DNA from 4 places in the Pseudomonas sp. UF-293 genome. Region 1 is predicted to be linked to each of the others. Evidence: riboswitches for the same ligand, from Rfam matches in the RefSeq annotation. Region 1 holds a riboswitch; each other region holds the start of a gene.

Region 1 (7,286 bases):
CCGTCCTTAACCGAGGTGATGTAGTCCGGCACCAGATCGCTGCCGATTTCGTCACGCTCGTTGACCGCTGTCCACAATGCGCCGCTGGTGGGTTCCCAGGCGAGGCCGTTGGGGTTGCGGATACCCGAGGCGAAGATCCGGTGATTGCCGGTTGCGCGATCGACTTCCCAGATCGCGGCGCGGCCTTCTTCCTGATCCAGACCGTTTTCGCCGACGTTACTGTTCGAGCCGACGGTGACGTACAACTTGCTGCCGTCCTTGCTGGCGATGACGTTCTTGGTCCAGTGGTGATTCAACGTGCCGCCGGGCAAGTCGACAACTTTGATCGGTTGGGTCTTGATCTCGGTGGCGCCCGGCTCGTAATTGAAACGCAGCAGGCGGTCGGTGTCGGCTACGTACAAATCGTTGCCAACCAGCGTCATGCCAAACGGCGAGTTGAGATTCTGCAGGAACACCGTGCGGGTTTCTGCGACGCCATCGTGGTCGGCGTCGCGCAGCAGGGTGATGCGGTTCGGGCTGGGCACGCCGGCGCCGGCCTTGCCCATGACTTTCTTCATCACCCAGCCGCGAATGCCTTTGCTGTCGTCAGGCTTGGGCGGCGCGTTGGTTTCCGCCACCAGCACATCGCCGTTTGGCAGCACATAGAGCCAGCGCGGGTGATCAAGGCTTTCGGCAAACGCGGCGACCTGGGTACCGGCCACTGCGGTCGGTTTCGTGCCGTCCGGCCAGCCCACCGCCGGGGCGATGTTGACTGTCGGGATCAGCGTCTTGTTCGGTTCGGGCAATTTCGGCGACGGGCCGGTGCCGTCGGAGACTTGCAGGCTGGAGGTTTCACCGCAGGCGGCGAGCCCGCCTGCGACGGCGATGATAAGAGCGAGTTGGGCCTTGCGCATTGCTGATCTTCCCTATGAATGCATTCCTAAACATAGAGGAGGGCGCAGGCCCGATGGTTCAACTGCTCAACCGCGGGCTTCCTTGAACAGCACGGCGATGCCCGGATGATAGTTGCCCGCGTCGCTGTGCAATTTGCGATAGGCGTAGGGGAAATACCAGGCCAATGCGCAGGTGTGTTCCTTTTGCAGGTCGTCGACCATGTCCTGCAGTTCTTCGGGGCTGGCGCTGTGCTGGGCTTTTTGCGGAGCGACGAAGAGGCAGCCGAGCTTCAGGTCGCTGGCGTAGCTGATGCGTTTGGCATCCACGGTGATGTCGAGCAGGGCCAGGGTCAGGTTGAGGCTGTTGACCCGTGGCCAGCGTTGCGTGGCCTGAATGAACGCGCGGTCTTCGGCGCCGGCAATCAGCAGGTCCGCGCGGGCATTGCGCTCGCCTTCTTCGTTCTGTTTGCGCGTGGCCGTGTCGGTCAGTGTGACCATTTCCGCCATCCACGCCGCTGCCGAGAGCAGGCCGAGATTGGCTTTCTCGTCGTGCCAGTACGGCGTGTCGTTGTCGCCGCGTACTGTGTTGTAGCGATCGATACAGTCAAACCAGCGTTCCAGCACCGGGCGCAGAAATTCCAGGCGCGGGTTGCTGATGATCATGCCTTGCATCGTCGTCATCCTTATTGTTGTAGTGGGCTTTTTGGAAAAAAGCATGGCTCTTTGATATCACTTGTCACAGTCTGGCACAAGATTGCCGCTGCACAATTGATCAGCGGCAGTTATTCGCGCCCGAAGCGCCTCTTCAATTGACGCTCCACCCCCAACCCTCTAACCTTCGCCGCTTGTTTCAGGTGCTCTGTGGCCCCGCGTCGACAGAGTGAAACAGGGAAGCCGGTGAGGGTGGACTTCAAGCGAAGCCACGACGATCCCGGCGCTGCCCCCGCAACGGTAAATGAGTGAAAACTGCGCCTTGAGCCACTGCCTCGAAAGAAGCGGGAAGGCGCGCAGTCAGGCGAACCGCCGCTCATGAGCCCGGAGACCGGCCTGATCCATCTCAGCGGCATCACGGTGGGCGATGCCAGGCTTTTTGCCGTCTATTCTTGTGCCTGCCCGCCGTTATCCAGCCTCAACGGAGAGCTCCCCCATGACTGATTCCCCCGAGCGTGACGAACGCCATCTGGCGCGCATGCAGCGCAAGAAAGCCGTGATCGACGAACGCATCGCCAATTCGCCCGACGAGTGCGGCCTGGTGCTGGTGTTGACCGGCAATGGCAAAGGCAAAAGCAGCTCGGCGTTCGGCATGCTCGCCCGTGCCATGGGCCACGGCATGCAGTGCGGCGTGGTGCAGTTCATCAAGGGCCGCAACAGCACTGGCGAAGAATTGTTCTTCCGCCGCTTCCCCGAGCAGGTGCGTTTCCACGTCATGGGCGAAGGCTTCACCTGGGAAACCCAGGATCGTCAGCGCGACATCGCCGCAGCGACTGCCGCTTGGGAAGTCTCGCGCGAATTGTTGCGCGACCCTTCGATCGGTCTGGTGGTGCTCGATGAATTGAACATCGCCCTCAAGCACGGCTACCTCGATCTCGATCAGGTGCTCAGCGATTTGCAGGCGCGTCCGCCGATGCAACACGTGGTCGTTACCGGTCGCGGCGCCAAGCCGGAAATGATCGAGATGGGCGACACAGTTACCGAAATGGGCATGCTCAAACACGCCTTCCAGGCCGGAATCAAAGCGCAGAAAGGCGTCGAACTTTGAAGCAATCACGTCACTGCCCGGCGGTGCTGATCGCCGCGCCGGCCTCCGGTCAGGGCAAGACCACCGTCACCGCAGCGCTCGCCCGATTGCATCGCAATCAGGGGCGCAAAGTCCGCGTATTCAAGTGCGGGCCGGATTTTCTCGACCCGATGATCCTCGAGCGCGCCAGCGGTGCACCGGTGTATCAACTGGACATGTGGATGGTCGGCGAGCAGGAAAGTCGCCGGCTGTTGTGGGAAGCCGCCGCCGAGGCCGACCTGATTCTGATCGAGGGCGTGATGGGCCTGTTCGACGGCACGCCATCCAGCGCTGATCTGGCGCGCCACTTCGGCGTACCGGTGCTTGGGGTGATCGACGGTACCGCCATGGCGCAGACCTTTGGCGCTTTGGCCCTGGGCCTGGCGAAGTATCAGCCGGACTTGCCGTTCGCTGGCGTGCTGGCCAACCGCGTTGGCACCTTGCGCCACGCGCAATTGCTCGAAGGCAGCCTCACCGAAGGTCTGCGCTGGTACGGCGCACTGTCCCGCGAGACCGGCATCGAATTGCCGAGCCGCCACCTGGGCCTGGTTCAGGCCAGCGAATTGAATGATCTGGATCTGCGTCTCGACGCGGCCGCCGATGCGCTCGCCAGCAGTTGCCAAGTTGCACTGCCACCGGCCGTTGAATTCGCCGCGCCTGACGTCATTGACGCCGAGCCCTTATTGAAAGGTGTGCGCATCGCCGTCGCCCGCGATGAAGCGTTTGCCTTCACCTATGGCGCCAGTCTCGATCTGCTGCGGGCGATGGGCGCCGAGCTGCAGTTCTTCTCGCCGATCCGCGACACGCAATTGCCCGAGGCGGACAGCCTGTATTTGCCGGGCGGCTATCCAGAGCTGCATCACGTCGCGCTGGCGCAGAACACCTCGATGCTTGCAGCAATCCGCGCGCACCACGCGGCGGGCAAGCCGTTGCTCGCTGAATGTGGCGGGATGCTTTATCTGCTTGATTCGCTGACTGATGTCGAAGGTACTCGTGCTGAGCTGGTCGGTTTGCTCAAGGGCGATGCAGTGATGCAGAAGCGTCTGGCGGCGCTGGCTTTGCAAGCGGTTGAGCTGCCGGAAGGGGAGTTGCGTGGGCATACCTACCATCATTCGCTGACCACCACCGAGCTGACGCCGATTGCCCGTGGGCTGAGTCCCAATGGCGGGCGCGGCGCTGAGGCGGTTTATCGCGAGGGGCGGATGACGGCTTCCTATGTGCACTTTTATTTTCCGTCCAATCCGACCGCGATTGCTGCATTGTTTGCGCCAGACCGTGAGGCCGCCTTCGCGAGCAGGCTCGCTCCCACAATGGATCACCTGAACCCTGTGGGAGCGAGCCTGCTCGCGAAAGGGCCATGACCGACAACACATTCTCCGAAGCCGAACGCGCAGCGGTCTACAAAGCCATCGCCGAACGTCGCGACATGCGCCATTTCACTGGCGGAAGCGTCGAGCCGCAGTTGCTGCGTCGTCTGCTCGAAGCCGCTCATCAAGCGCCAAGCGTCGGCCTGATGCAGCCGTGGCGCTTCATTCGTATCAGCGATCGTGCTTTGCGCGGGCAGATCCGCGATCTCGTCGAAGACGAACGTATCCGCACCGCCGAAGCCCTTGGCGAGCGCAGCGATGAGTTCATGCAGCTCAAGGTCGAAGGCATCAACGATTGCGCCGAAGTGTTGGTGGCGGCGCTGATGGATGATCGCGAGAAACACATTTTCGGTCGGCGCACGTTGCCGGAAATGGACATGGCTTCGCTGTCCTGCGCGATCCAGAATCTGTGGCTGGCCTCCCGCGCTGAAGGTCTGGGCATGGGCTGGGTCTCGCTGTTCGAGCCGCAGGCCCTGGCGGATTTGCTCAAATTGCCGGCCGGTGCCAAGCCGCTGGCGGTGTTGTGTCTCGGCCCGGTCAAGGAGTTCTATCCGGCGCCGATGCTGGTGCTTGAAGGCTGGGCGCAGGCGCGACCGCTGAACGAGTTGCTGTACGAAAATTATTGGGGAGTGAGTCAATGAGTGTGGCGTTGCTGAGTGTCGCTGCGGTAGCGCTGGATGCGCTGCTCGGTGAACCGAAACGCTGGCATCCGCTGGTGGCGTTCGGCAATTTTGCCGGGCGCATCGAGCAACGCTTCAACGCCGGCGGTCGTGGTTGGCGCAGCCATGGTGTGACCGCATGGGTGCTCGCAGTGCTGCCGCTGACCCTGCTCGCCACGGCACTTTCCTGGGCACCCTATGTCGGCTGGATCGTCGAGATCCTCGCGCTGTATTGCGCCCTCGGCATGCGCAGCCTCGGCGAACATATTGCGCCGGTCGCGGCTGCGTTGCGCGCCGATGATCTGGACGAGGCGCGCAAGCGCGTCGGCTATCTGGTCAGCCGCCAGACCGATGAACTCGACAGCACTGCGGTGGCCCGCGCCGCGACTGAGTCGGTGCTGGAGAACGGCAGCGATGCGGTATTCGCTGCGCTGTTCTGGTTTGTCGTCGCCGGCGCGCCGGGCGTGGTCCTGTATCGCCTGAGCAATACCCTGGATGCGATGTGGGGTTATCGCAACGAACGCTTCGAACGTTTCGGCTGGGCGGCGGCGAAAATCGACGACGTGTTGAACTACATTCCTGCGCGTCTTGTGGCATTGACCTACGCACTGCTCGGCAAAACCCGACTCGCACTGAAGTGCTGGCGCACCCAGGCGCCGAAATGGGACAGCCCCAACGCCGGCCCGGTGATGGCGGCCGGTGCCGGTGCGCTGGGCGTCGAGTTGGGTGGCGCGGCGATCTATCACGGCGAACGGCATGAGCGCCCGCAACTGGGCGAAGGTGCGCCGGCCGATGCCGATTCCATCGAGCGTGGCTGGCAATTGGTCCAGCGCGGCGTATGGTTGTGGCTGCTGATGCTTTGCCTGGGGGCGGAATTTTATGCTTGAGCACGGTGGCCGACTGCGCAAGGCTGCACTCGATTACGGGATCGCCGAGGCCGACTGGCTCGACCTGTCCAGCGGCCTCGCGCCGTGGCCGTTCCCGATCCCGGAGATTCCGCTGCGCGCCTGGGCGCGCTTGCCGGAAACCGATGACGGACTGGAACAGGCGGCCTGCGATTACTACGGCGCCGCGCAGGTGTTGCCGGTGGCCGGTTCGCAAATGGCCATCCAGTTGCTGCCGCGTTTGCGCCGGGCCGGCAAGGTTGGCGTGTTGTCGCCGTGCTATGCCGAGCATGCCGAAGCCTGGCGGCGCAGCGGTTACATCGTCCGTGAAGTGCTCGAGCAGGAAGTCGAATTCTTTCTCGACAGCCTCGATGTACTGGTGGTGGTCAATCCGAATAATCCGACCGGTCTGAGCCTGACCCCGGCGCGCCTGCTCGACTGGCATGCGCGGCTGGCGCAACGCGGCGGCTGGCTGGTGGTCGATGAAGCGTTCATGGACAACACGCCGCAACTGAGCCTGGCGCCCTATGCGCATCAGGTCGGGCTGGTGGTGTTGCGTTCGTTCGGCAAGTTTTTCGGCCTGGCCGGGGTGCGCCTCGGTTTCGTTCTGGCCGAACGCAAGTTGCTCAAACTGCTCGCCGAACAGGTCGGGCCGTGGGCAGTGAGCGGGCCGACGCGGGTGCTTGGTACGGCGTGCCTGCAAGACACCGAGGGGCATACCCGTCAGCGGATCCGCAGCGATGAAGCGAGCGAACGGCTGGTGGCGCTGCTGACCCGTTGCGGTTTTGCACCGCAGGGCGGCTGCGCACTGTTTCAGTGGCTGATCACCGAGCACGCCGAGGCGCTGCACGAATTCCTCGCCCGGCGCGGCATCCTCCTGCGCCTGTTCAGCCACAACAGCAGCGTGCGTTTCGGCCTGCCAGCGGATGCCGCGCAAGCGCTGCGTCTCGAACAGGCTTTGCAAGCGTTCGCCAAGGACCACCCATGACCACTCTGATGGTGCAAGGCACCACCTCCGATGCCGGCAAAAGCACACTGGTGACGGCCCTGTGCCGCTGGGCCACCCGCGAGGGCGTGGCGGTGGTGCCGTTCAAACCGCAGAACATGGCGCTCAACAGCGCAGTGACCGCTGATGGCGGCGAGATCGGCCGCGCGCAGGCAGTGCAGGCGCAAGCGGCCGGTCTCGAGCCGCACACCGACATGAATCCGGTATTGCTCAAGCCCAACAGCGACACCGGCGCGCAAGTGATCATTCATGGCCGCGCGGTGACGACGATGAACGCCGTGGCTTATCACGATTACAAGGCCATCGCGATGCAAGCGGTGCTCGCTTCCCATGCGCGGCTCAGCGCGGCGTATCCGCTGGTGATGGTCGAAGGCGCCGGTTCGCCAGCGGAGATCAACCTGCGTGCCGGCGACATCGCCAACATGGGCTTTGCCGAGGCAGTGGATTGCCCGGTTTTGCTGATCGCCGACATCAATCGCGGCGGCGTATTTGCGCATTTGGTCGGCACGCTGGAATTGCTCTCGCCGAGCGAACAGGCGCGAGTCAAAGGCTTCATCATCAACCGCTTTCGCGGCGATATCGCCTTGCTGCAACCGGGCCTCGACTGGCTGGAGCAGCGCACCGGCAAACCGGTGGTCGGCGTGTTGCCCTACGTGATGGACCTGCACCTTGAGGCCGAGGACGGCATCGACCAACGCCAGACCGACAAGGCCGAGCAAGT
Region 2 (7,286 bases), on a different contig from region 1:
CGGTGGTGGAGGAATTCATTCCGCGCTTTTCCACCGAGTATTACCTGGAGAAGGCGCTGGCCTACAAACAAGGCGTAGAGACCTTGCTTGCCGACGCGCGACAGAACACCCATGCCGGCTGAATCCAGTCTGGCGAAAGCTGGATCACAGAGCGAGATAGCGACGGGCATCCGCGACGCGCTGCCCTTCGTGTTCTCGCTGTTGCTGACGTTCACACTGATCGGCATGCTCGGGCGCCGTCATGGTCTGGAATTGCCGGCGATGGTGGTGTTCAGCGGCACGGTGATGGCCTCGCCGTTGCAACTGACGCTGCTGGAGACGCCCGCGCACCTGCTCAATGCCTTTGGCGTGCTGGTCTCGGCGCTGAGTATCAACCTGCGTTTTCTGGTATTCACTCTGAGCCTGAAATCCAGCCTCGACGGCCCGGTCAAAGCGTTCATCCCGGCGCTGGCGGTGATGGCCAATGCAGCCTTCACGCTGATGTCGATTCGCAAGGAGCAGCAATCGATCAGCCGTCCGTACGCCAACACTGTGTGTTTTTTGCTGTATGGCGCCGCTCTGCTTGGCACCATGGCCGGCTACTGCTTCGCCAGCCTGGCCGACAATGCCTTGATGGATCACGCCAACGTGGTGATCGCGATCTTTCTCAGCGCTTCGCTGGGCAAGATGGCCCGCGACCGTCAGAGCTTCCACGGCCAATGGATTGCCGGCCTGGCCAGCGTTGCAAGCTTGTTATGGCTCGGCGAAATCAGCCTGCTGCTGGTGCTCGCCGTCACGGTACTGACGAGTTATGCCTATGACCGACCCTAGTACGTTCTGGCTGTACGTGTCGATTTGCGCGCTGGTGTCGGCAATCTGTCGTTTGCTGCCCCTGGCGGTCGACGTCGAACGGCTGTCCGGCGGTGCGCGCACGTTCATTGACCGACTGGGCAAATACACCTCGGTGGCGATGCTGGTGAGTTTGCTGGCGGCAGCGCTCTATCCCTTGGCCAGCCAGCACGCAGAGAACCTGCCGTGGATGGCGCCAGTGGTGCTGGCCTGGCTGCTGAGCCTGACGCCACTCAAGTCCTACTACGCGTTTCTGATCGCTTTGGCGCTCTACGTGCTGCTCGTAATGCGCTAGCGGTCGATTGACGACAATCGCCGCCCATGTTCTCCTGCACACCTTGTTACGGGTGCCCTTCACAGGGTGAAACGGGAAACCGGTGAATCATGTGCTTTACTCAAAGCCATGTCAGTCCGGTGCTGCCCCCGCAACGGTAAGCGAGCGAAGCGTCAAATCCACTGTGCCCCGGCATGGGAAGGTGACGCTTGCAGGTCGGCGACAAGCCAGCCCCTCGCAAGCCCGGAGACCGGCCCGCAACATCCAGCGCGCACCAGCGCCGCTGACCACAAACAAACCCGCGGTGGGCGGGCGCTGTTCGAAATCCCTGCGTGCCCGGCTCGCGGGGTTTTTCATGCGCTCTGTTTACCCGCTGACATTTCAGAGGGAAGCGCTATGTCGATCATCAGCAATACCGTCAGCCACACTGACCACATCTCCAGCAGCACCACCCTGGGCCAGCGCGTAGCTGCCGCCCTCTTCGCCTCGATCCTCGGTGCCAGCCTGGTCTGGTTCGCCGGTTTCTCGCACATCGAAGCGGTGCACAACGCCGCCCACGATACGCGCCACAGTGCCGCGTTCCCGTGCCACTGAGGCCTGCCGACATGATCAAGCGTATCGCGCAAACCGCAGGATTCACCGGCTTGCTGGCCGCCCTGCTCCTGACTTTGCTGCAGAGTTTTTGGGTCTCGCCACTGATTCTTCAGGCCGAAACGTTCGAGAAATCCGAACCGGTCGCGCAAGTCCACGAACATGCTGCTGGCACTGCCGCCCACAGCCACGATGGCGAAGCCTGGGAGCCGGAAGACGGCTGGCAGCGCGTGGTCTCGACCACTGGCGGTAATCTGGTGGTGGCGGTGGGTTTCGCCTTGATGCTCGCCGGCCTGTACACCCTGCGCGCGCCGACCAAGACCTCGCAAGGCCTGCTCTGGGGTCTGGCCGGTTATGCCACGTTCGTTCTCGCACCGACGCTGGGGCTGCCACCTGAATTGCCGGGCACTGCGGCTGCTGATCTGGCTTCTCGGCAGATCTGGTGGATCGGCACTGCCGCTTCGACCGCTGTCGGTCTGGCGTTGATCGCCTTCAGCCGCCACTGGCTGATGAAGCTTCTCGGCGTGGCGATTCTCGCCGTGCCGCATGTGATCGGCGCACCACAACCGCAGGTGCATTCCATGCTCGCGCCAGAGGCACTGGAAACCCAGTTCAAAATCGCTTCGCAGTTGACCAACGTCGCGTTCTGGCTGGCCTTGGGCCTGATCAGTGCGTGGTTGTTCCGCCGCAAAAGCGCAGGCCAATATCAGGCATGACCGATGACCGCGCAGCGCCGACCCTCGTGGTCGGCCTCGGCTGCCAGCGCGGCTGCCCGGCCAGTACGTTGCGCGCGTTACTCGATCAGGCGTTGCAGGCGCATCGCATTGAACTGCGAGCAGTCAGGGCTTTGGCCAGTATCGATCTCAAACGCGACGAACCGGGTCTGCTGGAACTGGCCACACAACTGAACCTGCCACTGCAGTATTTCAACAGTGCCGAGCTGGCGCCCTATCAACAGCGTCTCAGCCATCAATCGCAGATCGCCTTTGAGCGCACCGGCTGCTACGGCGTGGCGGAAAGCGCCGCGCTGGCGCTGGCCGAGCAACTGATTCAGGCACCGGTGAAACTGCTGATACCCCGGCAGAAATATGCGCAGGCCACGCTGGCCTTGGCTGGCGCCGGTTAAAATCCCGATAATCCCCGCCATCGATCATGAGCACACTTCATCTGAGGTGCGGCTGCGCTTCTTACCAAGGATTCAACGATGACCGTCTACTTCATCGGCGCCGGCCCCGGCGACCCCGAACTCATCACTGTCAAAGGCCAGCGCCTGATTCGCAACTGCCCGGTGATTATCTACGCCGGTTCGCTGGTGCCGACGGCGGTTCTGGAAGGTCACCAAGCCGAAATCGTGGTCAACAGCGCTGAGCTGCACCTTGAGCAGATCATCGATTTGATCAGGAGCGCCCATGCCAAAGGCCAGGATGTGGCCCGTGTGCACTCCGGAGATCCAAGTCTGTACGGAGCGATTGGTGAGCAGATTCGCTATTTGCGTGAGCTGGGCATTCCTTTCGAGATCATTCCCGGCGTGACGGCTACAGCGGCATGCGCAGCGCTGCTCGGCGCCGAGTTGACCTTGCCGGACATCTCGCAAAGCGTGATTTTGACCCGTTACGCCGACAAGACCGCGATGCCGGCCGGCGAAGAACTGGCCAGTCTGGCGCAGCACCGCGCGACCATGGCGATCCACTTGGGGGTCAATCATCTGGAGAAGATTCTGTCTGAACTGCTGCCGCACTACGGCGCGGATTGCCCGATTGCCGTTATTCACCGCGCGACATGGCCGGATCAGGATTGGGTGGTTGGTACGTTGGCGGACATTGCCGACAAGGTCGAGGCCAAAGGCTTTCGACGTACGGCGTTGATTCTGGTCGGGCGGGTGCTGGGCAGTGAGGTGTTCAGCGAGTCTTCGCTGTATCGCGCCGGGCATGCACATCTTTATCGCCCTTGAAGGCGCTTTGGCGAGCAGGCTCGCTCACACATCGGATTGCATTTCTTTGTGGGAGCGAGCCTGCTCGCGAATGGGCGGCAAATGTTGCCCATAAAAAAACGGCGCTCACGGGGCGCCGTTTTTCATGTTCGCAGCGAACGCCTTAGTAGTAGGCGTTTTCTTTCTGCGTATGGTCGGTCACGTCGCGAACGCCCTTGAGCTCAGGAATGCGCTCGAGCAAGGTGCGCTCGATGCCTTCCTTCAAGGTTACGTCGGCCTGGCCGCAGCCCTGGCAACCGCCCCCAAACTGCAACACGGCAATGCCGTCCTCGACCACATCGATCAGGCTGACCTGACCGCCGTGGCTGGCCAGCCCCGGGTTGATCTCGGTTTGCAGGTAGTAGTTGATGCGCTCGTTGACCGGGCTGTCGGCATTGACCATCGGCACTTTGGCGTTCGGCGCCTTGATGGTCAGCTGGCCGCCCATGCGGTCGGTGGCATAGTCGACAACGGCGTCGTCAAGAAACGCTTCGCTGAAGGAATCGATGTAGGCAGTGAAGCTTTTCAGCCCCAGCGCGGTATCTTCAGGCTTCTCTTCGCCCGGCTTGCAGTAGGCAATGCAGGTTTCGGCGTACTGGGTGCCAGGCTGGGTGATGAAGACGCGGATGCCGATGCCCGGGGTGTTCTGCTTGGAGAGCAGATCGGCCAGGTAATCATGGGCGGCGTCGGTAATGGTAATAGCGGTCATAAAAACTCCTCGCAGGCTTGGGCGCAGTTTACGCCAATCGGCGCGGCTGACAAAGTCCTAGTATTTTTGTCAGGAAAGAATCTCGGCACACGCCGGCGAATGCTCAAAGGTTCTCGTACCGGTTCATATCCAGCACACCCTCTTCCACCGGATCGGTTTCGTGGATGTACTGGCTCAGATCATGGAAATACCGCCAGAACTGCGGATGACTGCGGCGAATGCCCCAGCGTTCGACGATTTTTTCGAAGCGATTGGCATCCCTGGCGTTCTCCATGGCATCGACAAACGCCGGCACCTGCTCGGCCGGTACGTTGAACATGAAGTTCGGGTAACTGGTGAGTACGCCCGGATAGACAGTCAACGTGTCGAGCCCCGGCTGATAGCGCCGCGACTCACCGAGCAGAAACGCCACGTTGCTGTGCGCACGGTTGCGCAGCAGGCTGTAGACCTCGCGCTTGCCGCTGGCAGTTTCGACGCGCAGCAAGGTCGCCTCGGGCAACTGGTCGATGACTTTCAGCCCCGCTGCCGGTCGCGAGGCCAGACGGCTCAAGGCCTGCTCGGCGTTCTGCAATGCCGGATCGATATTCGGCCGTGAGCAATAAGCGCCGTCGCAGCGATTGATCGGGTCTGGCCGCGCGTTCAGATCGCCGTAGCGCGCCAGCAATTGCATGGCGAAATCGCGTTTCGGGTCATTTTCGTCGAGTTTCAATGCGGTCGGTTTGTCGTCGTCGATGGCTTCATAGTCCAGCCACATCTTGAACTGACCGCCATCCTGATACCAATCGTTGAGGTAGTCCTCGCGCGAGTCGGCGGGCATCAGGCGCAGGAAGTTCTGTTCGGCACCGTTGCGGATCAGGTCGAAATACAGGCGAGTCTGCGCCTGATGGGAGACGTTGCCGAACACATCGAAGTTGACCGCTAGCTGGTAATAGGTGCGCTCGAGCAGCGGATAGTCGAATAGCCACATGGTTTGCGGCACTTCACCGATCAGGCCTTTAGTCACCGAAGCGCTGTCGAAATGGCGGAAAATGCTCAGCAAGGCGTTGTCGTTGCCGGCCCACAGCGTCGACCAGCTCGGCGCCGGCAGATCGGCGTAGCTGTCACGGCGCAGTGCCTCGTATTCGTTGCGCTTGTCACGGTAGTTGCGCCACAGGCTCAGCACGCTGCCGACATCGTCGTTCTGCCCCGGCATTGCCAGCAGCGGCGTGGCCTGGCCACGGTAGTTCGGGTCAGTGATGTAGAGGTCATGTTCCGGGGCCTGGAACAGCGCCCAGAAGTTGTCGCGAATCACGTCGGTCGCGATCTGCCCACGGCACACCGGCCCGCGAATGAAGGTGCGGACGAAGTATTCGGCGTTATCGAGCATGAACTGATAGCGCGCCTGCGCCGGAATCGCTTCGAAGGTGGCAAACGGATTGGCCCGGCTCTGCGGGCCGTAGCCCGGCAGCGCGTTGACCTGCCAGTTGCCGCTGTAGAACAGGCTTTTGATGCGGGCCATTTTCGCCGCGCTCAGCGGGTAGGTGATGTGCGTCTTGTGCACGATCACCCCCTGCACTGGCCACAAGCGGTAATACACCTGCGTGCCCGGATCGTCGTTGGGACGGCGAGTGGCGATCAGGTCGATCGGTTGGCCGCTCGGCGTACGCGAACGCACCCACTGGAAATAATGCCCCGGCTCACCATCCTTGAAATAGATGTGCGCCAGGTACCAGTGCTCGAACAGCCAGCGCCCGACCAGACTCTGCCGGGCACCGGGGGCGTTGAGCAGGTTTTCCCACTGCAGAATTTGCATGGCCTCTTTGGCACTCGGCGCCTGGCTCTGCTCGTCAATCGGCGCGCCAGACGCCAGCCAGCGCTGCAAGGTCTGGTATTGCTGGTCGGTCAGGCCAGTGACCGCCAGCGGCATGCCCTCTTTCGGGTGCACCCCGGCATACGCGTCAAATTCGGCGGGCATGGCGCATAGATTGTTGCGATTGAGCCCCAGGACAATGTCTTCGGGCAGTTTGGCGTTCGGCGTCAGCGGCGTCTTGTGGCCGAGTTCAAGCATGCGCGCCATCAGTGCGGCCTGACTGCCCTGGGCGTCGAGGACCGAATAGAAGTCTTTCTGTTGCCAGGCGCGCTTGCCGAAGGCGTCGTAAAACAAACGCGTGGTCGGTGCAGCCTGGGTGCGTTCGCCGTCGTACACCGGCATCTTGCTCGCGCCACGGGCGGCGCCTTCGCCACTGCCCAGATTGAGCTGACAGGCCGAGTCATAGCAGGCATGGCAGGCTACGCACTTCTCGGTGAAGATCGGTTGGATATCCCGGCTGTAAGAGATAGCAGAAGAAATGGCAGGATCTTGCGCCGCGACGCTTCCACTCAGGACCAGCAACCATAAACTGATGAAGCGGTGCGGCATGCTGCTGGTCTCGATTATAAAAAAGGCTGCAATTCTACCGTTATGACGCTCGTACCAACATGAGCGATATTCATGCAAAAGCTGCGCATGCTCCAAAAGCGCACAGGTTTGCTATGATCGCGCTCCTTCGTAATGGTCTTTTCGAGTAGTCCACATGTCCGATCGCAGCGTCCGCCTTCAAGCTCTCAAGCAAGCCCTCAAAGAGCGCATCCTGATTCTCGACGGCGGGATGGGCACGATGATCCAGAGCTACAAGCTCGAAGAGCAGGATTATCGCGGCAAACGCTTCGCGGACTGGCCGAGTGACGTCAAGGGCAACAACGACCTGCTGGTGATCACCCGTCCGGACGTGATCGGCGGTATCGAAAAAGCCTATCTGGACGCCGGCGCCGACATTCTCGAAACCAACACCTTCAACGCCACGCGCATTTCCATGGCCGATTACGGCATGGAAGAGCTGGCGTACGAGTTAAACGTAGAAGGCGCACGTCTGGCGCGCAAGATTGCCGACGCCAAG
Region 3 (7,286 bases), on a different contig from region 1:
GCGCGGTGTCACCGCCGATTGCCATGAATCTGACCTATGAGCTGATGCAGCGCCACCCGGATATCGAACTGGAAACCTCGTTTTCCTCGGAAAAGGACACCCTGGCGCGGTTGTTCAACTTCGATATCGACGTGGCGATTCTGGCCTTGTCGGAATTCGATGAGCGCTTCCACACGCGGCTGTATCACCGTTATCCGATCATCGCCGTGGTCCGCGACGACCATCCCTGGGCCGGTAAGACGCAGGTTCACGTCAGTGAAATCAGCGGCGAAAACTGGGTGATGCGCGAATCCAGTGCGCGTACCCGGCAACTGGTGGAAGAAAGCTGCAAACGGCTCGATATCGAGCTCAATTGCGTCATGCAACTCAACAGCCGCGAAGCCATCGTCCACGCGATCGTCAAAGGCATCGGTATCGGTTTTGTCTCGGCCGTGGAATACGCCGAGACCCCGGGCACCAGGCCGATCACCTTTGTCGATCACCCGTTCTTCATCGAATACCACCTGTGCTGCCTCGGCATCCGCAGGAATCGGCCAGTGATTGCCGAACTGTTTGATGCGAATCCACCGCTGACCTGATCAGCCCTGCCCCTTGAACCGCCTACCTCATTGTCGAGGGACGGCCCACGCTTACCTGAAAACGGAGATTGACCATGCAGTACCAACAACCGACTCATCTGCAAGCCGCGATCCTCGACTGGGCCGGCACCGTTGTCGATTTCGGCTCGTTTGCTCCGACGCAGATTTTCGTCGAAGCCTTTGCCGAGTTCGGCGTCGCCGTGTCGCTGGAGGAAGCGCGCGGGCCAATGGGCATGGGCAAGTGGGATCACATCCGCACCCTGTGCAACCTGCCGCAGATTGCCGAACGTTACCGCGCGGCGTTTGACCGCTTGCCGAGTGACGACGATGTGACGGCGATCTACGAACGCTTCATGCCGTTGCAGATCGAAAAAATCGCCCTGCATTCGGCGTTGATTCCGGGTGCACTCGAGGCCATTGCGGCGTTGCGCGACAAGGGTTTGAAAATCGGTTCGTGCTCGGGCTATCCGGCGGTGGTGATGGCCAAGGTCGTCGGACTGGCAGAGGAAAATGGCTACGTCGCCGACCATGTCGTCGCCACCGATGAAGTGCCCAATGGCCGTCCATATCCGGCGCAGGCGTTGGCCAACGTGATTGCCCTGGGCATCAATGACGTGGCCGCCTGCGTCAAGGTCGACGACACCTGGCCGGGAATTCTCGAAGGGCGCGCCGCCGGCATGTGGACGGTGGCATTGACCTGTTCCGGCAACGCACTGGGCCTGACCTATGAGCAATACAAGGCGTTGGCGTCGGATCGACTGGCGGTAGAACGCGCGCGGATCGGCAAGATGTTCGCCCCTTCGCGCCCGCATTACCTGATCGATACCATCGCTGAACTGCCTCAGGTGATCGACGACATCAATGCGCGTCTGGCCCGGGGTGAAACTCCGCAAGCCAGCTGAGTCGGCCCTGACCGTGATCGTTCCCGCGCTCAGCGTGGGAACGATCCCATCACTCCCTTGAACTGCCGGAAGCAAGGTTGGCGTGACAGCAGACGCCTGCTGCTAATGCTCGTCGCGATAGATTGGTCTCCCCTTCAGCGGCTCGATCGACTACCATGCCGCCGCCGGTTTCCACACGGAATTAATAGGGAATCCGAAATGCTTGCACAGCATCAATCGGAACTGCCCCCGCAACTGTAGGTGCCGAGCCTGCTCCTTGACTGCCACTGGGTGAATCCCGGGAAGGCCGGAGCGTGGCGATGACGCATCAGTCAGGAGACCTGCCGGCACAGTGACTGACTAACCGGCGGGGTGTCCGGGAAGGACATCGTGCCGTGCGCGTTTTTCAATGCCGGCCTTGCGCAGTTTCCACGACCGCGCCCGAGGTGTGTTTCCAACCGTACCCGCCCGCTCACGTACGGTTCCCCTGGAGACTGCCCCATGCTGCTGCCCCGCGTTGCCACCCTGCTCACCGCTTTGAGTCTTTGCGCCCTGGCGCAAGCGGCGCCGACTACGTATCCGCTGACCGTCGAAAACTGCGGCAGCAGCCTGACCTTTCAGCACGCTCCTGCGCGCACGGTGACCATCGGCCAGGCCGGTACGGAAATGCTTTATGCCTTGGGCCTGGGCGACAAAGTCGTCGGTACTTCGCTGTGGTTCAACGATGTGCTGGGCGCATACAAAACGCAGAACGACAGGGTCGAGCGTCTCGCCGACAACGAGCCAAGTTTCGAAGCGGTGATCGGCAAACGCCCGGAACTGGTCGCCGTCGAGCTGGAATGGATGGTCGGCCCGCAAGGCGCGGTCGGCACCCGTGAGCAGTTCCATGAACTGAAGATTCCCACCTATCTGCTGCCCTCTGATTGCGAAGCCAAGGACAACCTCGTCGGCTCGGACGGCACGCGGCTGGCGCCGTTCCGCATCGACAGCATCTATAAAGCCGTGAGCCAACTGGCGGCGATTTTCGACGTGCAGACGCGTGGCGAGCAGCTCAATGAGCAGCTCAAAGCCAGCCTCGCACAGTCGATCGCCACGGCGACAAAACCGCAGCGCAAAGACGTCAGTGCACTGGTGTGGTTCTCCAGCGCCGAGATGGACATCGAGCCGTTCGTGGCTGGACACAAAGGCGTTCCCGATTTCATGCTCAGCACCCTCGGCGTGCGCAACGTCGTCGAGTCGGATGAAGAATGGCCGACCGTCGGCTGGGAAACCATCGCCAAGGCCAACCCGACGTTTCTGGTCATCGCGCGCATGGATCGTCGGCGTTTCCCGGCTGACGATTATCAGAAGAAACTCGCCTTTCTGCGCAGTGATCCAGTGACGCGCAACATGGACGCGGTCAAGCACAACCGCATCATCATTCTTGACGCCATGGCCATGCAGGCCAGCCTGCGCACCTTCGACGGCCTCGCACAACTGGCCACGGCCATCAACGGCTACGACCTGTCGCAATGAGCAGACGCCTGATCCGTTTGCTGCTGGTTCTGTTGACGCTATCGGTCGCGCTGATCGGCGGCGTGGCCATTGGTGAGACTTCAATCGAGCCGAGCGTGGTGTTGCAGGTGCTGGCCAACAAGCTGTGGGGTGCCGGTTATGTGCTCGACCCGATCGACGAAGGCATTGTCTGGAACTATCGCCTGACTCGCGCTTTGGTCGCGGCGGCCTGCGGCGCCGGTCTGGCGACATGCGGGGTGATTTTGCAGTCGCTGCTGCGCAATCCGTTGGCCGATCCGTATCTGCTGGGAATTTCCGCTGGCGCCTCGACCGGCGCGGTGATGGTCGCGCTGCTTGGCGTCGGCGCAGGGGCGATTTCATTGTCGGTGGGTGCCTTTGCCGGTGCGGTGACGGCGTTCGTGCTGGTGATCCTGTTGGCGCGGGTCAGCGGCACGGCCAGCGGCACCGGACAGATCATTCTCGCCGGGATCGCCGGCTCGCAATTGTTCAATGCCCTCACCGCGTTTCTGATCACCCGCTCGGCCAGTTCGGAACAGGCGCGCGGGATCATGTTCTGGCTGCTCGGCAATCTCGGCGGCGTGCGCTGGCCGTCGGTGTGGCTGGCGGTCCCAGTGGCCTTGCTCGGGTTGGTCGTTTGCCTGTGGCACCGGCGGGCGCTGGATGCGTTTACCTTTGGCGTGGATTCGGCGGCATCCCTCGGCATTCCAGTGCGACGTGTGCAAATTCTGTTGATCGGCTGCGCCGCGCTGGTGACGGCGGTGATGGTGTCGATCGTCGGCTCGATCGGCTTTGTTGGCCTGGTGATTCCCCACGCCGCGCGGTTGTTGCTCGGCACGGGGCATGCGCGTCTGCTGCCCGCCAGTGCACTGGGCGGCGCGGTGTTTCTGATTGCCGCCGATGTGCTGTCGCGGACCCTGATCAAGGGTCAGGTGATTCCGGTCGGCGTGATCACAGCGCTGGTCGGCGCGCCGGTGTTCGCCCTGATTCTGGTGGGCCGGAGATCGGCACGATGAACGCGGTATTGAGTTGTGCGAGCGTGGGCTTCAAGGTGCGTGGCGCCGAGTTGCTTAACGGTGTCAGTCTCGACGTTCAGCGCGGCGAGACGCTGGGCATTGTCGGCCCGAACGGTTCGGGGAAATCCACTTTGCTCAAACTGCTCGCCGGCCTGCGTGAGCCGAGCGAAGGCCAGGTGGAGCTCGACGGTCAGGCGCTGGGCACAATGTCGCGGCGCAGCATCGCGCAGACGCTTGCGGTGGTTGAGCAACAGGCCGATACCGACGATGGCATCCGCGTGTTCGACGCCGTGGCGCTTGGGCGTACGCCGTGGTTATCGGCGCTGCAACCGTGGTCCCCCGCCGACGACGCCATCGTCGAGCAAGCGCTGGTCGACGTTGACGCCGTGCACCTGCGTAAACGCCTCTGGCGCAGTCTTTCCGGTGGCGAATGTCAACGCGTGCACATCGCCCGGGCTCTGGCGCAACGCCCACAGATTCTGCTGCTCGACGAACCGGCCAACCACCTCGACATTCAGCACCAGTTGAGCATTCTGCAAGTGGTCCGCGCACTGCCGGTGACTACGCTGATCGCCCTGCACGATCTCAACCAGGCGCTCAAGTGCGATCGCCTGGCGGTGCTGGAGCGCGGGCGTCTGGTGGCATTGGGCGAGCCGCTGCACGTGCTGACGCCGGAGCGGTTACAGACGACTTTCGGGGTCAGGGCGCACTACCTGACGGATCCGTTCGATGGTGCGCCGATATTGCGTTTTCTTACCTGACTCATTTGTGTCTGACCTGCCGCTTTCGCGAGCAAGCCCGCTCCCACAAGGTATTTGTGGGTTAGCGGGGATAGCGGGTTTAACGCGAAATCCTGTGGGAGTGGGCTTGCCCACGAAGGCGGCAGGTCAGGCATTTATCTGTGGCTGACCGACCGCTTTCGCGAGCAGGCTCGCTCCCACAGGGGATTTATGGGTTGCCGGGGATGGCGGGTTTAGCGCGAAATCCTGTGGGAGTGGGCTTGCTCACGAAGGCGGCAGGTCAGGCAATTTATCTGTGGCTGACAGACCGCTTTCGCGAGCAAGCCCGCTCCCACATGAGATTTGTGGGGTTGCCGGGGACTTGAGTACAACGGAGAACCCTGTGGGAGTGGGCTTGCCCACGAAGGCGGCAGGTCAGGCAATTTATCTGTGGCTGAGACACCGCTTTCGCGAGCAAGCCCGCTCCCACAAGGGATTTGTGGGTTAGCAGGGATGGCGGGTGTGACGCGAAACCCTGTGGGAGTGGGCTTGCTCACGAAGGCGGCAGGTCAGGCAACTTATCTGTGGCTGACACACCGCTTTCGCGAGCAGGCTCGCTCCCACAGGGGATTTATGGGTTGCCGGGGATGGCGGGTGTGACGCGAAATCCTGTGGGAGTGGGCTTGCTCACGAAGGTGGCAGGTCAGGCAATTCGTCTGTGGCTGACACTCCGCTTTCGCGAGCAGGCTCGCTCCCACAGGGGATTTATGGGTTGCCGGGGATGGCGGGTGTAACGCGAAATCCTGTGGGAGTGGGCTTGCTCACGAAGGCGGCAGGTCAGGCAATTTAACTGTGGCTGACAGGCCGCTTTCGCGAGCAGGCTCGCTCCCACAGGGGTTATGTTTTCCAGGGCGGTGAAGGATCAGGCCCATTCTTTGCGCAGTTGCCGCGCTGCGCTGACCATATGCACCAACGCCGCTTCGGTCTCTGGCCAGCCTCGGGTTTTCAATCCGCAATCCGGATTGACCCACAGACGCTCCACCGGAATACGTTGCGCGGCCTTGCGCAGCAAGCCGACCATTTCCGTAACATCGGGAATCCGTGGTGAGTGAATATCGTAGACGCCCGGGCCGATGTCGTTCGGGTAGGCAAACGCTTCGAAAGCCTCGAGCAGTTCCATGTCCGACCGTGAGGTTTCGATGGTGATGACATCGGCGTCCATCGCCGCGATCGACTCGATCACATCGTTGAATTCGCTGTAGCACATGTGCGTATGGATCTGGGTTTCATCGCGCACGCCGCAGGCGCACAGGCGGAACGCTTCGCTTGCCCAGTCCAGATACGGTTGCCACTGCGCCCGGCGCAACGGCAAGCCTTCACGAAACGCCGCTTCGTCGATCTGCACAATTTTGATTCCTGCCGCTTCCAGATCATTCACCTCGTCACGAATGGCCAGCGCCAGTTGTCGTGCCTGAATCTCGCGGCTGACGTCTTCGCGCGGGAACGACCACATCAGCATGGTCACCGGGCCGGTCAGCATGCCTTTAATGACCTTGTTGGTCAGACCTTGGGCGTAGCGAATCCACTCGACCGTCATGGCTTGCGGGCGGCTGAGGTCGCCGAAGATTACCGCCGGTTTGACGCAGCGCGAACCGTAGCTCTGTACCCAGCCAAAGCGGGTAAATGCGTAGCCGTCGAGCTGCTCGGCGAAGTATTCGACCATGTCGTTGCGCTCGGCTTCACCGTGCACCAGCACATCCAGGCCGAGGCGTTCTTGAATTTCTACAGCGTGGCGAATTTCCGTATGCATCGCATCGGTGTAATCGGCCGCGCTGAGCTTGCCTTGCTTGTGGGCCTGACGCGCCAGTCGGATCGCCGCCGTCTGCGGAAACGAACCAATGGTGGTGGTCGGAAACAGCGGCAGATCGAGTTTGTCGCGCTGTTTGGCAATGCGCTGGGCAAACGGCGATTGGCGTTGCGCATCCCTGGCAGTGATCGCCGCAACCCGCGCTTGCACCTCAGGTTTGTGGATGCGCGGCGAGGCGGCGCGGCTGGTTTGTACCGAGCGGCTTTGCGCCAGGGCGCGCAGCACCTGCGGCGCTTCCGGCTCGCTGATCGCTAGAGCGAGCACGGCGACCTCTTCGCACTTCTGCACGGCAAATGCCAGCCAACTTTTCAGCTCGGCATCGAGCTGGTCTTCGCGGCTCAGATCAACCGGGCTGTGCAGCAACGAGCAGGACGGCGCCACCCACAAACGATCACCCAGACGCTCATGGGCATGGCGCAGCATCGCCAGCGCGTTTTGCAGATCGCAGCGCCAGACGTTACGCCCGTTGACCACACCCAGCGACAGCACTTTATAGGCCGGCAGACGATCCAGAATGGTCGGGTACTGATCCGGCGCGCGCACCAGATCGATGTGCAGGCCATCGACCGGCAGGTTCGCCGCCAGACCGAGGTTTTCTTCCAGACCACCAAAGTACGTAGCAAGCAGTTTTTTCAGCGGATCGCGCTGGATCTGGTTGTAGGCGCGCTCGAAGGCATTCTTCCAGTCCTGCGGCAGATCGAGCACCAGAATCG
Region 4 (7,286 bases), on a different contig from region 1:
CGCGCAGATGATCGAGTATCGAATCAACCTCAGCCCAACCCGGCCCTTGTGGGAGCGAGCCTGCTCGCGAACTCGGTGTGTCATTCAACAATAATTTACCTGACGCACCGCTTTCGCGAGCAGGCTCGCTCCCACAGGGGACATTCAGTGCTTGGGAAATCAGGTCTGCGGCAAACAATTCGAGGCGCTCGCGGGTGTCGCCGGCGGTGCGCCAGACTTCTTCGCTGACGGCCTGCAACTCGGTCGGCCGCGGGCCATTCCAAGGATCTGCCAACGCACAATCCAGGGGGTCGAAGCCCAACTCAAACGCCTTGGCCAACGCTCGCAACAAGCTCGACTGCGCGCCCTTGCCGTCACCGCGCGGGATGCGCAGCAACGCCAGCAACGTGTCGATGCGCAAGCGCCCGCTCGGCGATTCGCCGAAGATGTGCAACCCATCGCGAATCTGCGATTCCTTCAGATCGCAGAGATAAGTGTCCAGACGCGGCAACCAGATCGCCGCATCGGCATCGCTGTCCAGCGCGGCATCCAGTTGCAATTCGCGGTCGATCTGCGTGTCACGCACCAGTTGCAGAATGTCGCGCTGCAACTCACGGGCGCGGCGTGGATCGAGCAGTTGCGCCTCGTAATACTCGTCGGCGAGCAACTCCAGATTGCGCAGTGGCCCATAGGTTTCGGCGCGGGTCAGTGGCGGCATCAGGTGGTCGATGATCACCGCTTGCGTGCGCCGTTTGGCCTGGGCGCCCTCGCCCGGGTCGTTGACGATGAACGGATAGATATTCGGCAGCGGCCCGAGCAGCGCGTCCGGCCAGCAATTCTCCGAAAGGCCAACGCCTTTGCCCGGCAGCCATTCGAGATTGCCGTGCTTGCCGACGTGGATCACGCCGTGCGCGCCGTAGGTGTTGCGCAACCAGAAATAGAACGCCAGATAGCCGTGCGGCGGGACCAGATCCGGGTCGTGATACACCGCGCTCGGATCGACCTGATAACCCCGGGCCGGCTGAATGCCGACAAAGGTCAGACCCAAACGCAGACCGGCGATCATCAAGCGACCGTCGCGGCACATCGGATCGTTGTGTGGCGCCCCCCAACGCTCTTGCACCGCGACACGATTTGCCTCCGGCAGCGCGTTGAACATTGCCAGATAATCGTCCATCGCCAGGCTCTGCTGACAGGGGCGCAGATCGAGGCTGTCGAGGTCGTTGCTGACGCCGCCGAGCAGTTGCTGGATCAGCTCGGTGCCGCTATCGGGCAACTCAGCGGTGATCGGATAACCCTCGTCGCGCAGAGCACGCAGGATGTTCAGCGCCGCCGCCGGCGTATCGAGACCAACACCGTTGCCGATACGGCCGTCGCGAGTCGGGTAGTTGGCGAGGATCAGCGCGATGCGTTTTTCGCCATTGGGCACACGCGCCAGAGCGATCCAGCGCCGCGCCAGTTCGGCGACGAAATCCATGCGTTCGGGCTGGGCGCGATAGCAGACCACATCGGACTGACTGCGCTCGCTGCGCCAGGCCAGATCCTTGAAGCTGATCGGTCGGCTGATGATGCGCCCGTCAAGTTCCGGCAAGGCAATGTGCATCGCCAGATCGCGCGGCCCCAGGCCCTGTTCGCTGTCGCGCCAGCCGGGCTCATTGTCTTGGGCGCAGATGGCTTGAATCACCGGAATGTTGCGGCGGAACGGGCGCAGATGCGGCGCTTCGGGGCTGGACTGAGCGAAACCGGTAGTGTTGAGGATCACCCCCGCTTCGACCTCGTCAAGCCAATCCTCGACCGCCGACAGGCAACCGGCTTCTTTCAGACTCGCCACCGCGATCGGCAGCGGATTGAGTCCGGCCGCCTGCAAACGCTGACAGAACACATCGATGAAAGCGGTGTTCGCCGCTTGCAAATGCGAGCGATAAAACAACAGCGCCGCCACCGATTGAGCGGGTCGCCATTCGGTTTGCCAATCGCTCAGGGCTGCGCTGGTTTTCTGTGGGTGATAAATCGCCGTGCGCGGCAGGGTGTGCGGTTCGCTCCACGGGTAATCGCGGGCGAACCATTGGTTGCCCAGGCAACGGAAGAAATCCAGCGCGTTGCCCATGCCGCCTTGACGCAGAAATTGCCAGAGTCGATCGCGCACTTCGGCGCTGACTGTGCTCAAGTCGCTGAGCTCGGGGTCCGGGCGGTCATCGCCGGGCACCAGGATCAGCTGTACGCCGCGCTCCGACAACTCGACCAGCCGCTCGACGCCGTAGCGCCAATAGGCAATGCCGCCATGCAGCGAGATCAGAATGACCTTGGCGTGGCGCAGCACTTCGTCGACATACAGGTCGACCGAGGCATGATTCTGCACCTGCATCGGGTTGGCCAGACGCAGGCTCGGATAATCATCGGGCAGTTGCTGCGCAGCCTCGGCGAGCAGCGCCAGGCTGGAATCGCCGCTGCACAGGATCACCAGCTCGGCGGGGGTTTGTCCGAGGTCGGCAATGTTGTCGTCCGAGACGAATCCGCCAGGCTGGGTCCTGAGCAGGTGCATGGCTTAAACGCTGAGCGCAGCGCGCAATTGCGCTTCGAGCTGTGCCGCATCAAGCTCCTGACCGATCAGCACCAGGCGCGTGACGCGCGCTTCCTCGGCACCCCACTGGCGGTCGAAATGCTTGTCGAAACGTGTCCCGACGCCTTGGATCAGCAGGCGCATTGGTTTGCTCGGGATAGCGGCGAAACCTTTGACGCGCAGGATGCCGTGCTGCACCACCAGTTGCGTCAGAGCATCGAGCAGCAGGCTTTCATCGGCTTGCGGCAGTTCGATGGAGATCGAGTCGAAGGCGTCATGATCGTGATCGTCGTCATCACCGTCGTGATGGTGATCGTGGTGACTGTGGCGGCTGTCGATGTGCTCCTCGGAGCCGGCACCGAGACCGATCAGCACGTCCAGCGGCAGGCGGCCGTTGCTGGCCTCGATGATTTTCACCGCTGGCGGCAGCTCTTCGGCGACTTCAGCGCGTACCCGAGCGAGATCTTCCGGGCTGGTCTGGTCGGCTTTGTTGAGGATGACCAGGTCAGCACTGGCCAGTTGATCGGCGAACAATTCGTGCAGCGGCGACTCGTGGTCGAGGTTCGGATCGAGTTTGCGCTGGGCATCGACCTGATCCGGGAACGCGGCGAACGTACCAGCAGCAACAGCCGGGCTGTCGACCACGGTGATGACAGCGTCGACGGTGCAGGCGCTGCGAATTTCCGGCCACTGGAAGGCTTGCACCAACGGCTTGGGCAGAGCCAGACCGGAGGTTTCGATAAGGATGTGATCAAGGTCACCGCGACGGGCGACCAGTTCGCGCATTACCGGGAAGAATTCTTCCTGCACCGTGCAGCACAGGCAGCCGTTGGCCAGCTCATAAACGCGGCCACTGGCCTCTTCTTCGGTGCAGCCGATGGTGCATTGCTTGAGGATTTCACCGTCGATGCCGAGCTCGCCGAACTCGTTGACGATCACCGCGATACGCCGGCCCTGAGCGTTGTCGAGCATGTGCCGCAGCAGCGTGGTTTTGCCCGAACCGAGGAAACCGGTGACGATGGTGACGGGGAGTTTGGCCAGTGTTTTCATCGGTATGCCCTTTGGCAAGCGGCGGGCATACGGGACGAGAACCGGCAGCGCGCGTGCACGCCGGAAGCATTCGCCACCGGATCACCCCGCCCGGTTGTAGTGAGAATCTGTGACGAGGCAGGTCTCCTGGCTGACGGCGTTCAGGCGCGGGGCCTGGCGTTCGCTGCGCCTTCCCGCTGCTCATCGGTTGAGCTGGCAGTGGCGTGGCAACGAACATCACCGTTCACAGTTGCGGGGGCAGCCGCGGCTTCGACCGCGTTCCCTTCTTAGCTTCGGCAAGTGCCGAAGAACCTCGAAAGCGCAAGGCTACGCATGCCCGGGGGGCGGGTCAACATCTGCAACGATCTCGTTATATGGAGATGAACTTTCATATATATACGTCGAACCGCCCTCAGTTACTTGTAAGTTATTTCCTACATACATAAATACACACACTAATAACTCAATCACGCTAAAGCCTGAACCAGAGCCATTAATCCAACGAATTACATTTCTTTACAAAAACAAAATTGATAAATCGAAACAAGATATGAACTATAAATATTCATACGGATTATGAATCACACATAAAAGGATTTTCGGCATGCCTGATTTTCGTCAGCGTTCAATCCTGTTTTTTCATACCCACTCTGTCAGCGAGCCAGCACCATGAGTGCTGGCAACGCATTACGGCAATCAGACGCAGCCGTATTAAAACAACTTTCCGAATTACTGGTTAATTGCCACTACGCGCACAGTTACGATTATCCATCGGCCGAACTTGCATCGCTTGGCCAAACAGAGTTCCGCAATTTCAATGCAACCTGGGAGCGTTTGTGCGCAGATACGTATTTGAGCGTGCAGCACGGTAGCCGCGAGAGGCGCATCTGCAAATTCGAATATCGCCACCGCGAAGGCAAGTGGGCGCCGCTGCCCGATTGCCACTTCTTTCAGACCGAAGCGCACAACCCGCTACTGGGCGGCGTCCAGCGCACCTACCAGCGCAGCGAAGCGACGTTCATCGAGTCCGCAGTGTTGCGCTCGTTGCTGGCCGCCGATCTGGCACTCATGGAGTTGACGGTCGGGCGGCGCGACTGGCTGGTGACCTGCCACCAGTTCCGCATTCTCTGCGATCCAGGCACTGACGGGCACGCCACGCCTGAGGGCCGGCATCGTGATGGGCATGACTTTGTTTTTCAACACCTGATCGATCGCCAGCATGTCATCGGCGGCGAAAGCCGGGTATTTCATGACGAACGCGGCTGTGTGTTCAGCGCAACGCTTACGGACTATCTGGAAACTATCGTCCTGAATGACCGAATACTTACGCACGAAGTTTCTGCCTTGCAAACATCAGGCATTCATTCCGATCGCGGCAGCCGCGACATGTTGATTATCGACTTCGACCTGGCGGACTACTAATGAATCATTCAAATCATGCACTTCCCATTGCCATGCCTGGCACACATGATTTTATTCTGAAGCAGTTCCAGCAAGCCTGGTCCAGACGAACTTGCACTTTGTCATTGACGGCCAATGAAAACGTCTTGTCGGATACTGCGCGAACGCTCGGGCAAAACCGCCACTACGAGCGCTATCTGTTCAATGCCAAGGCCATTGAAGGGCAGCGCTACGCCGCCGAATTCAACGGTATGCAGGTCGAACATTTTCCTGAAGTCGAAACATTGAAGGCGTTGGCAAAGCAAGCCGCGCAGGCAATGTTCAACGCGCCATTTGTCGAATACCGCGTGCTATCCGGCGTCCATTGCACCTTGAGCGTATTGGCTGCCCTGACTGAACCAGGGGCCACCATTGTGTCGCTGGCCCCCGAGAGTGGCGGGCATTTCGCCACTGGCCCACTGGTACGACGAATCGGCAGGCACAGCGTTTATTGCCGGATGACAACAGACGGGCAAATCGATCTGGCGTATTTCGAGCAGGTCGTTCGGTCACTCGCTGCGCCTCCTTCGGCAGTGCTGCTCGATCATGGCCTGACCATCCGCGCCATCGCTATCAAGCCGTTGCGCGCGTTACTCGACCGCTGCGGCCTCGAGCACACCCTGATTCTTTATGACGCCTCACACACCTTGGGACTGATCGCAGGTCAGGCATTCCCGAATCCGCTCGACGAAGGTGCCGACATCCTGCAAGGCAATACCCACAAATCCATGGCCGGTCCGCACCGGGCGCTGATCGTCACGCGCCGCGCCGATCTGGCGCGGTCGATCGAGCAAACGCTCAGCGGCGGGCTGGTGTCATCGCCGAATCTGCCCGGTTTGCTGCAACTGTTCGTCACCCTCATCGAAACCGAGTGTTTCGGCCAGGCCTACGCCCGGCGCATGTGTGCCAATAGCCAGCAACTGCACGACGCGCTGGCCGACATGCCAGGCTGGAGACTGCACCCCACCGACACCCACTTGCTGCTGCTCGAAGGTGAACAGGCCAGGCAAGCGGCGCAGCAGCTCAATGAGCTGGGCATCCGAGTCAACAACAAGCAAGTGAACGGTCGCGACTGCCTGCGCTTCGGGCTTCAGGAAATCACTCGTCTGGGCATCACCACAGAGGATCTCGAGGCATTGGCGCAAATCATCCGTAACGTCCTGAACCGTGGTGCGAATGGCATCGACCGCATCCGCCTGGCACATATTTGCCAGCGTTTGAATCAGGTTCATTACAGCTTCGACCGGGAGAGTCGCCAATGAGCGCGCCAGCCTGCCTGATTCTGGGCAACGTCCGTGATGGCGAGTACGAGGGCCTGCTGGCCGAGGGCATCAAACCACTGCTGATTGCCGACAGCCGCGTAACCAGCAAGATTGCCGACGCGAAGCGGATTTCGCCGGTCGCGCTGTACGACTTTTCCAAAGGACTGACGGCCGAACTGGTCGAACTGACGCAACAGTTGCTGCACGAGCACCGCTTCACCAGCGTGCTGAACTTCCGTGAAAGCTACGTCGCAACCACGGCCCGGCTGTGCACGGCGATTCCGGCACTGGCTCATTTGCACCGCAACGTCGAAAACACGCTGGACAAGCTCCTGCAGCGTCAACGCTTTCAGCAATCGGTCAACCCTGATCTGCACGTGATGTCGCGCGAGGTACGCATCGACGATCTGCTGGCGCGCCCCGCCGAGCTGCCCTACCCGTTCATTCTCAAACCGGCCAGCCTTTACAGCAGTCTGTTTGTGCGCTGCATTCATGACCAACGGGATCTGTTCGACTATGCCAGCCACGAATGGCCACTGCTGCAGCGTTATGTCGCCGGCAAGGACCGCGAGAGCGATCAACTGCTGCTGGAAGAATTCCTTCACGGCTCCAACCACTCCATTGACTGCGCGATCGAACCTGACGGCACGACCCACAGTTTTGCAATCGTCGACGTCATCGCTGGCGTCGATATCGGTCGCGCAGACTTCCACCACTTTGCCCGTTACACACCCTCGACGCTTGCAGCCGATGCGGATCTGCACGAGCGCTGCCAGCGTCTGGCCCACGATGCCGTCAAAGCGCTTGAGCTCAAGGGCACCTTTGCCCATGTCGAATTCATTCTCACCGCCAACGGCCCCAGAATCCTTGAAGTCGGTGCACGCCCGGGAGGCAGCCGGATTCACGTCATCCGGCAAGCCTGGGGCGTGGCGCTGGACGTCTGCTACCACCGGGCGCTCAGCGCACAAACGCTGCCGTCGGCCAGTGACACGCCTACACCGTTCGGCATCGCCACA

What was found. Region 1 has a riboswitch for cobalamin ahead of cobO (cob(I)yrinic acid a,c-diamide adenosyltransferase). Riboswitches for the same ligand answer to the same signal wherever they lie in the genome.
Region 2: linked by a shared signal. The riboswitch ahead of AC4IHP_RS08610 (CbtB domain-containing protein) and the one ahead of cobO (cob(I)yrinic acid a,c-diamide adenosyltransferase) in region 1 are both predicted to bind cobalamin.
Region 3: linked by a shared signal. The riboswitch ahead of AC4IHP_RS14275 (ABC transporter substrate-binding protein) and the one ahead of cobO (cob(I)yrinic acid a,c-diamide adenosyltransferase) in region 1 are both predicted to bind cobalamin.
Region 4: linked by a shared signal. The riboswitch ahead of cobW (cobalamin biosynthesis protein CobW) and the one ahead of cobO (cob(I)yrinic acid a,c-diamide adenosyltransferase) in region 1 are both predicted to bind cobalamin.

Annotation. Positions count from the first base shown of each region.
Region 1 covers NZ_JBSICA010000032.1:34,822-42,107, forward strand. Annotated here, with positions in the region: gene AC4IHP_RS23885 (PQQ-dependent sugar dehydrogenase) at 1-893, opposite strand, end outside; gene AC4IHP_RS23890 (hypothetical protein) at 960-1,544, opposite strand; cobalamin riboswitch at 1,708-1,937, shown strand; gene cobO (cob(I)yrinic acid a,c-diamide adenosyltransferase) at 2,020-2,631, shown strand; gene AC4IHP_RS23900 (cobyrinic acid a,c-diamide synthase CobB) at 2,628-4,010, shown strand; gene bluB (5,6-dimethylbenzimidazole synthase) at 4,007-4,657, shown strand; gene cbiB (adenosylcobinamide-phosphate synthase CbiB) at 4,654-5,562, shown strand; gene cobD (threonine-phosphate decarboxylase CobD) at 5,555-6,547, shown strand; gene AC4IHP_RS23920 (cobyric acid synthase) at 6,544-7,286, shown strand, end outside.
Region 2 covers NZ_JBSICA010000005.1:160,708-167,993, forward strand. Annotated here, with positions in the region: gene AC4IHP_RS08595 (sugar phosphate isomerase/epimerase family protein) at 1-122, shown strand, start outside; gene AC4IHP_RS08600 (AzlC family ABC transporter permease) at 112-810, shown strand; gene AC4IHP_RS08605 (hypothetical protein) at 797-1,123, shown strand; cobalamin riboswitch at 1,157-1,375, shown strand; gene AC4IHP_RS08610 (CbtB domain-containing protein) at 1,499-1,696, shown strand; gene AC4IHP_RS08615 (CbtA family protein) at 1,708-2,409, shown strand; gene AC4IHP_RS08620 (cobalamin biosynthesis protein) at 2,406-2,819, shown strand; gene cobM (precorrin-4 C(11)-methyltransferase) at 2,898-3,644, shown strand; gene nfuA (Fe-S biogenesis protein NfuA) at 3,787-4,371, opposite strand; gene AC4IHP_RS08635 (fatty acid cis/trans isomerase) at 4,475-6,769, opposite strand; gene metH (methionine synthase) at 6,924-7,286, shown strand, end outside.
Region 3 covers NZ_JBSICA010000011.1:40,550-47,835, forward strand. Annotated here, with positions in the region: gene AC4IHP_RS14265 (LysR substrate-binding domain-containing protein) at 1-578, shown strand, start outside; gene phnX (phosphonoacetaldehyde hydrolase) at 653-1,480, shown strand; cobalamin riboswitch at 1,629-1,822, shown strand; gene AC4IHP_RS14275 (ABC transporter substrate-binding protein) at 1,961-2,974, shown strand; gene AC4IHP_RS14280 (FecCD family ABC transporter permease) at 2,971-3,987, shown strand; gene AC4IHP_RS14285 (ABC transporter ATP-binding protein) at 3,984-4,748, shown strand; gene metE (5-methyltetrahydropteroyltriglutamate--homocysteine S-methyltransferase) at 5,629-7,286, opposite strand, start outside.
Region 4 covers NZ_JBSICA010000005.1:151,229-158,514, forward strand. Annotated here, with positions in the region: gene cobN (cobaltochelatase subunit CobN) at 1-2,521, opposite strand, end outside; gene cobW (cobalamin biosynthesis protein CobW) at 2,525-3,589, opposite strand; cobalamin riboswitch at 3,689-3,899, opposite strand; gene AC4IHP_RS08580 (2OG-Fe dioxygenase family protein) at 4,238-4,990, shown strand; gene AC4IHP_RS08585 (PLP-dependent aminotransferase family protein) at 5,023-6,270, shown strand; gene AC4IHP_RS08590 (ATP-grasp domain-containing protein) at 6,267-7,286, shown strand, end outside.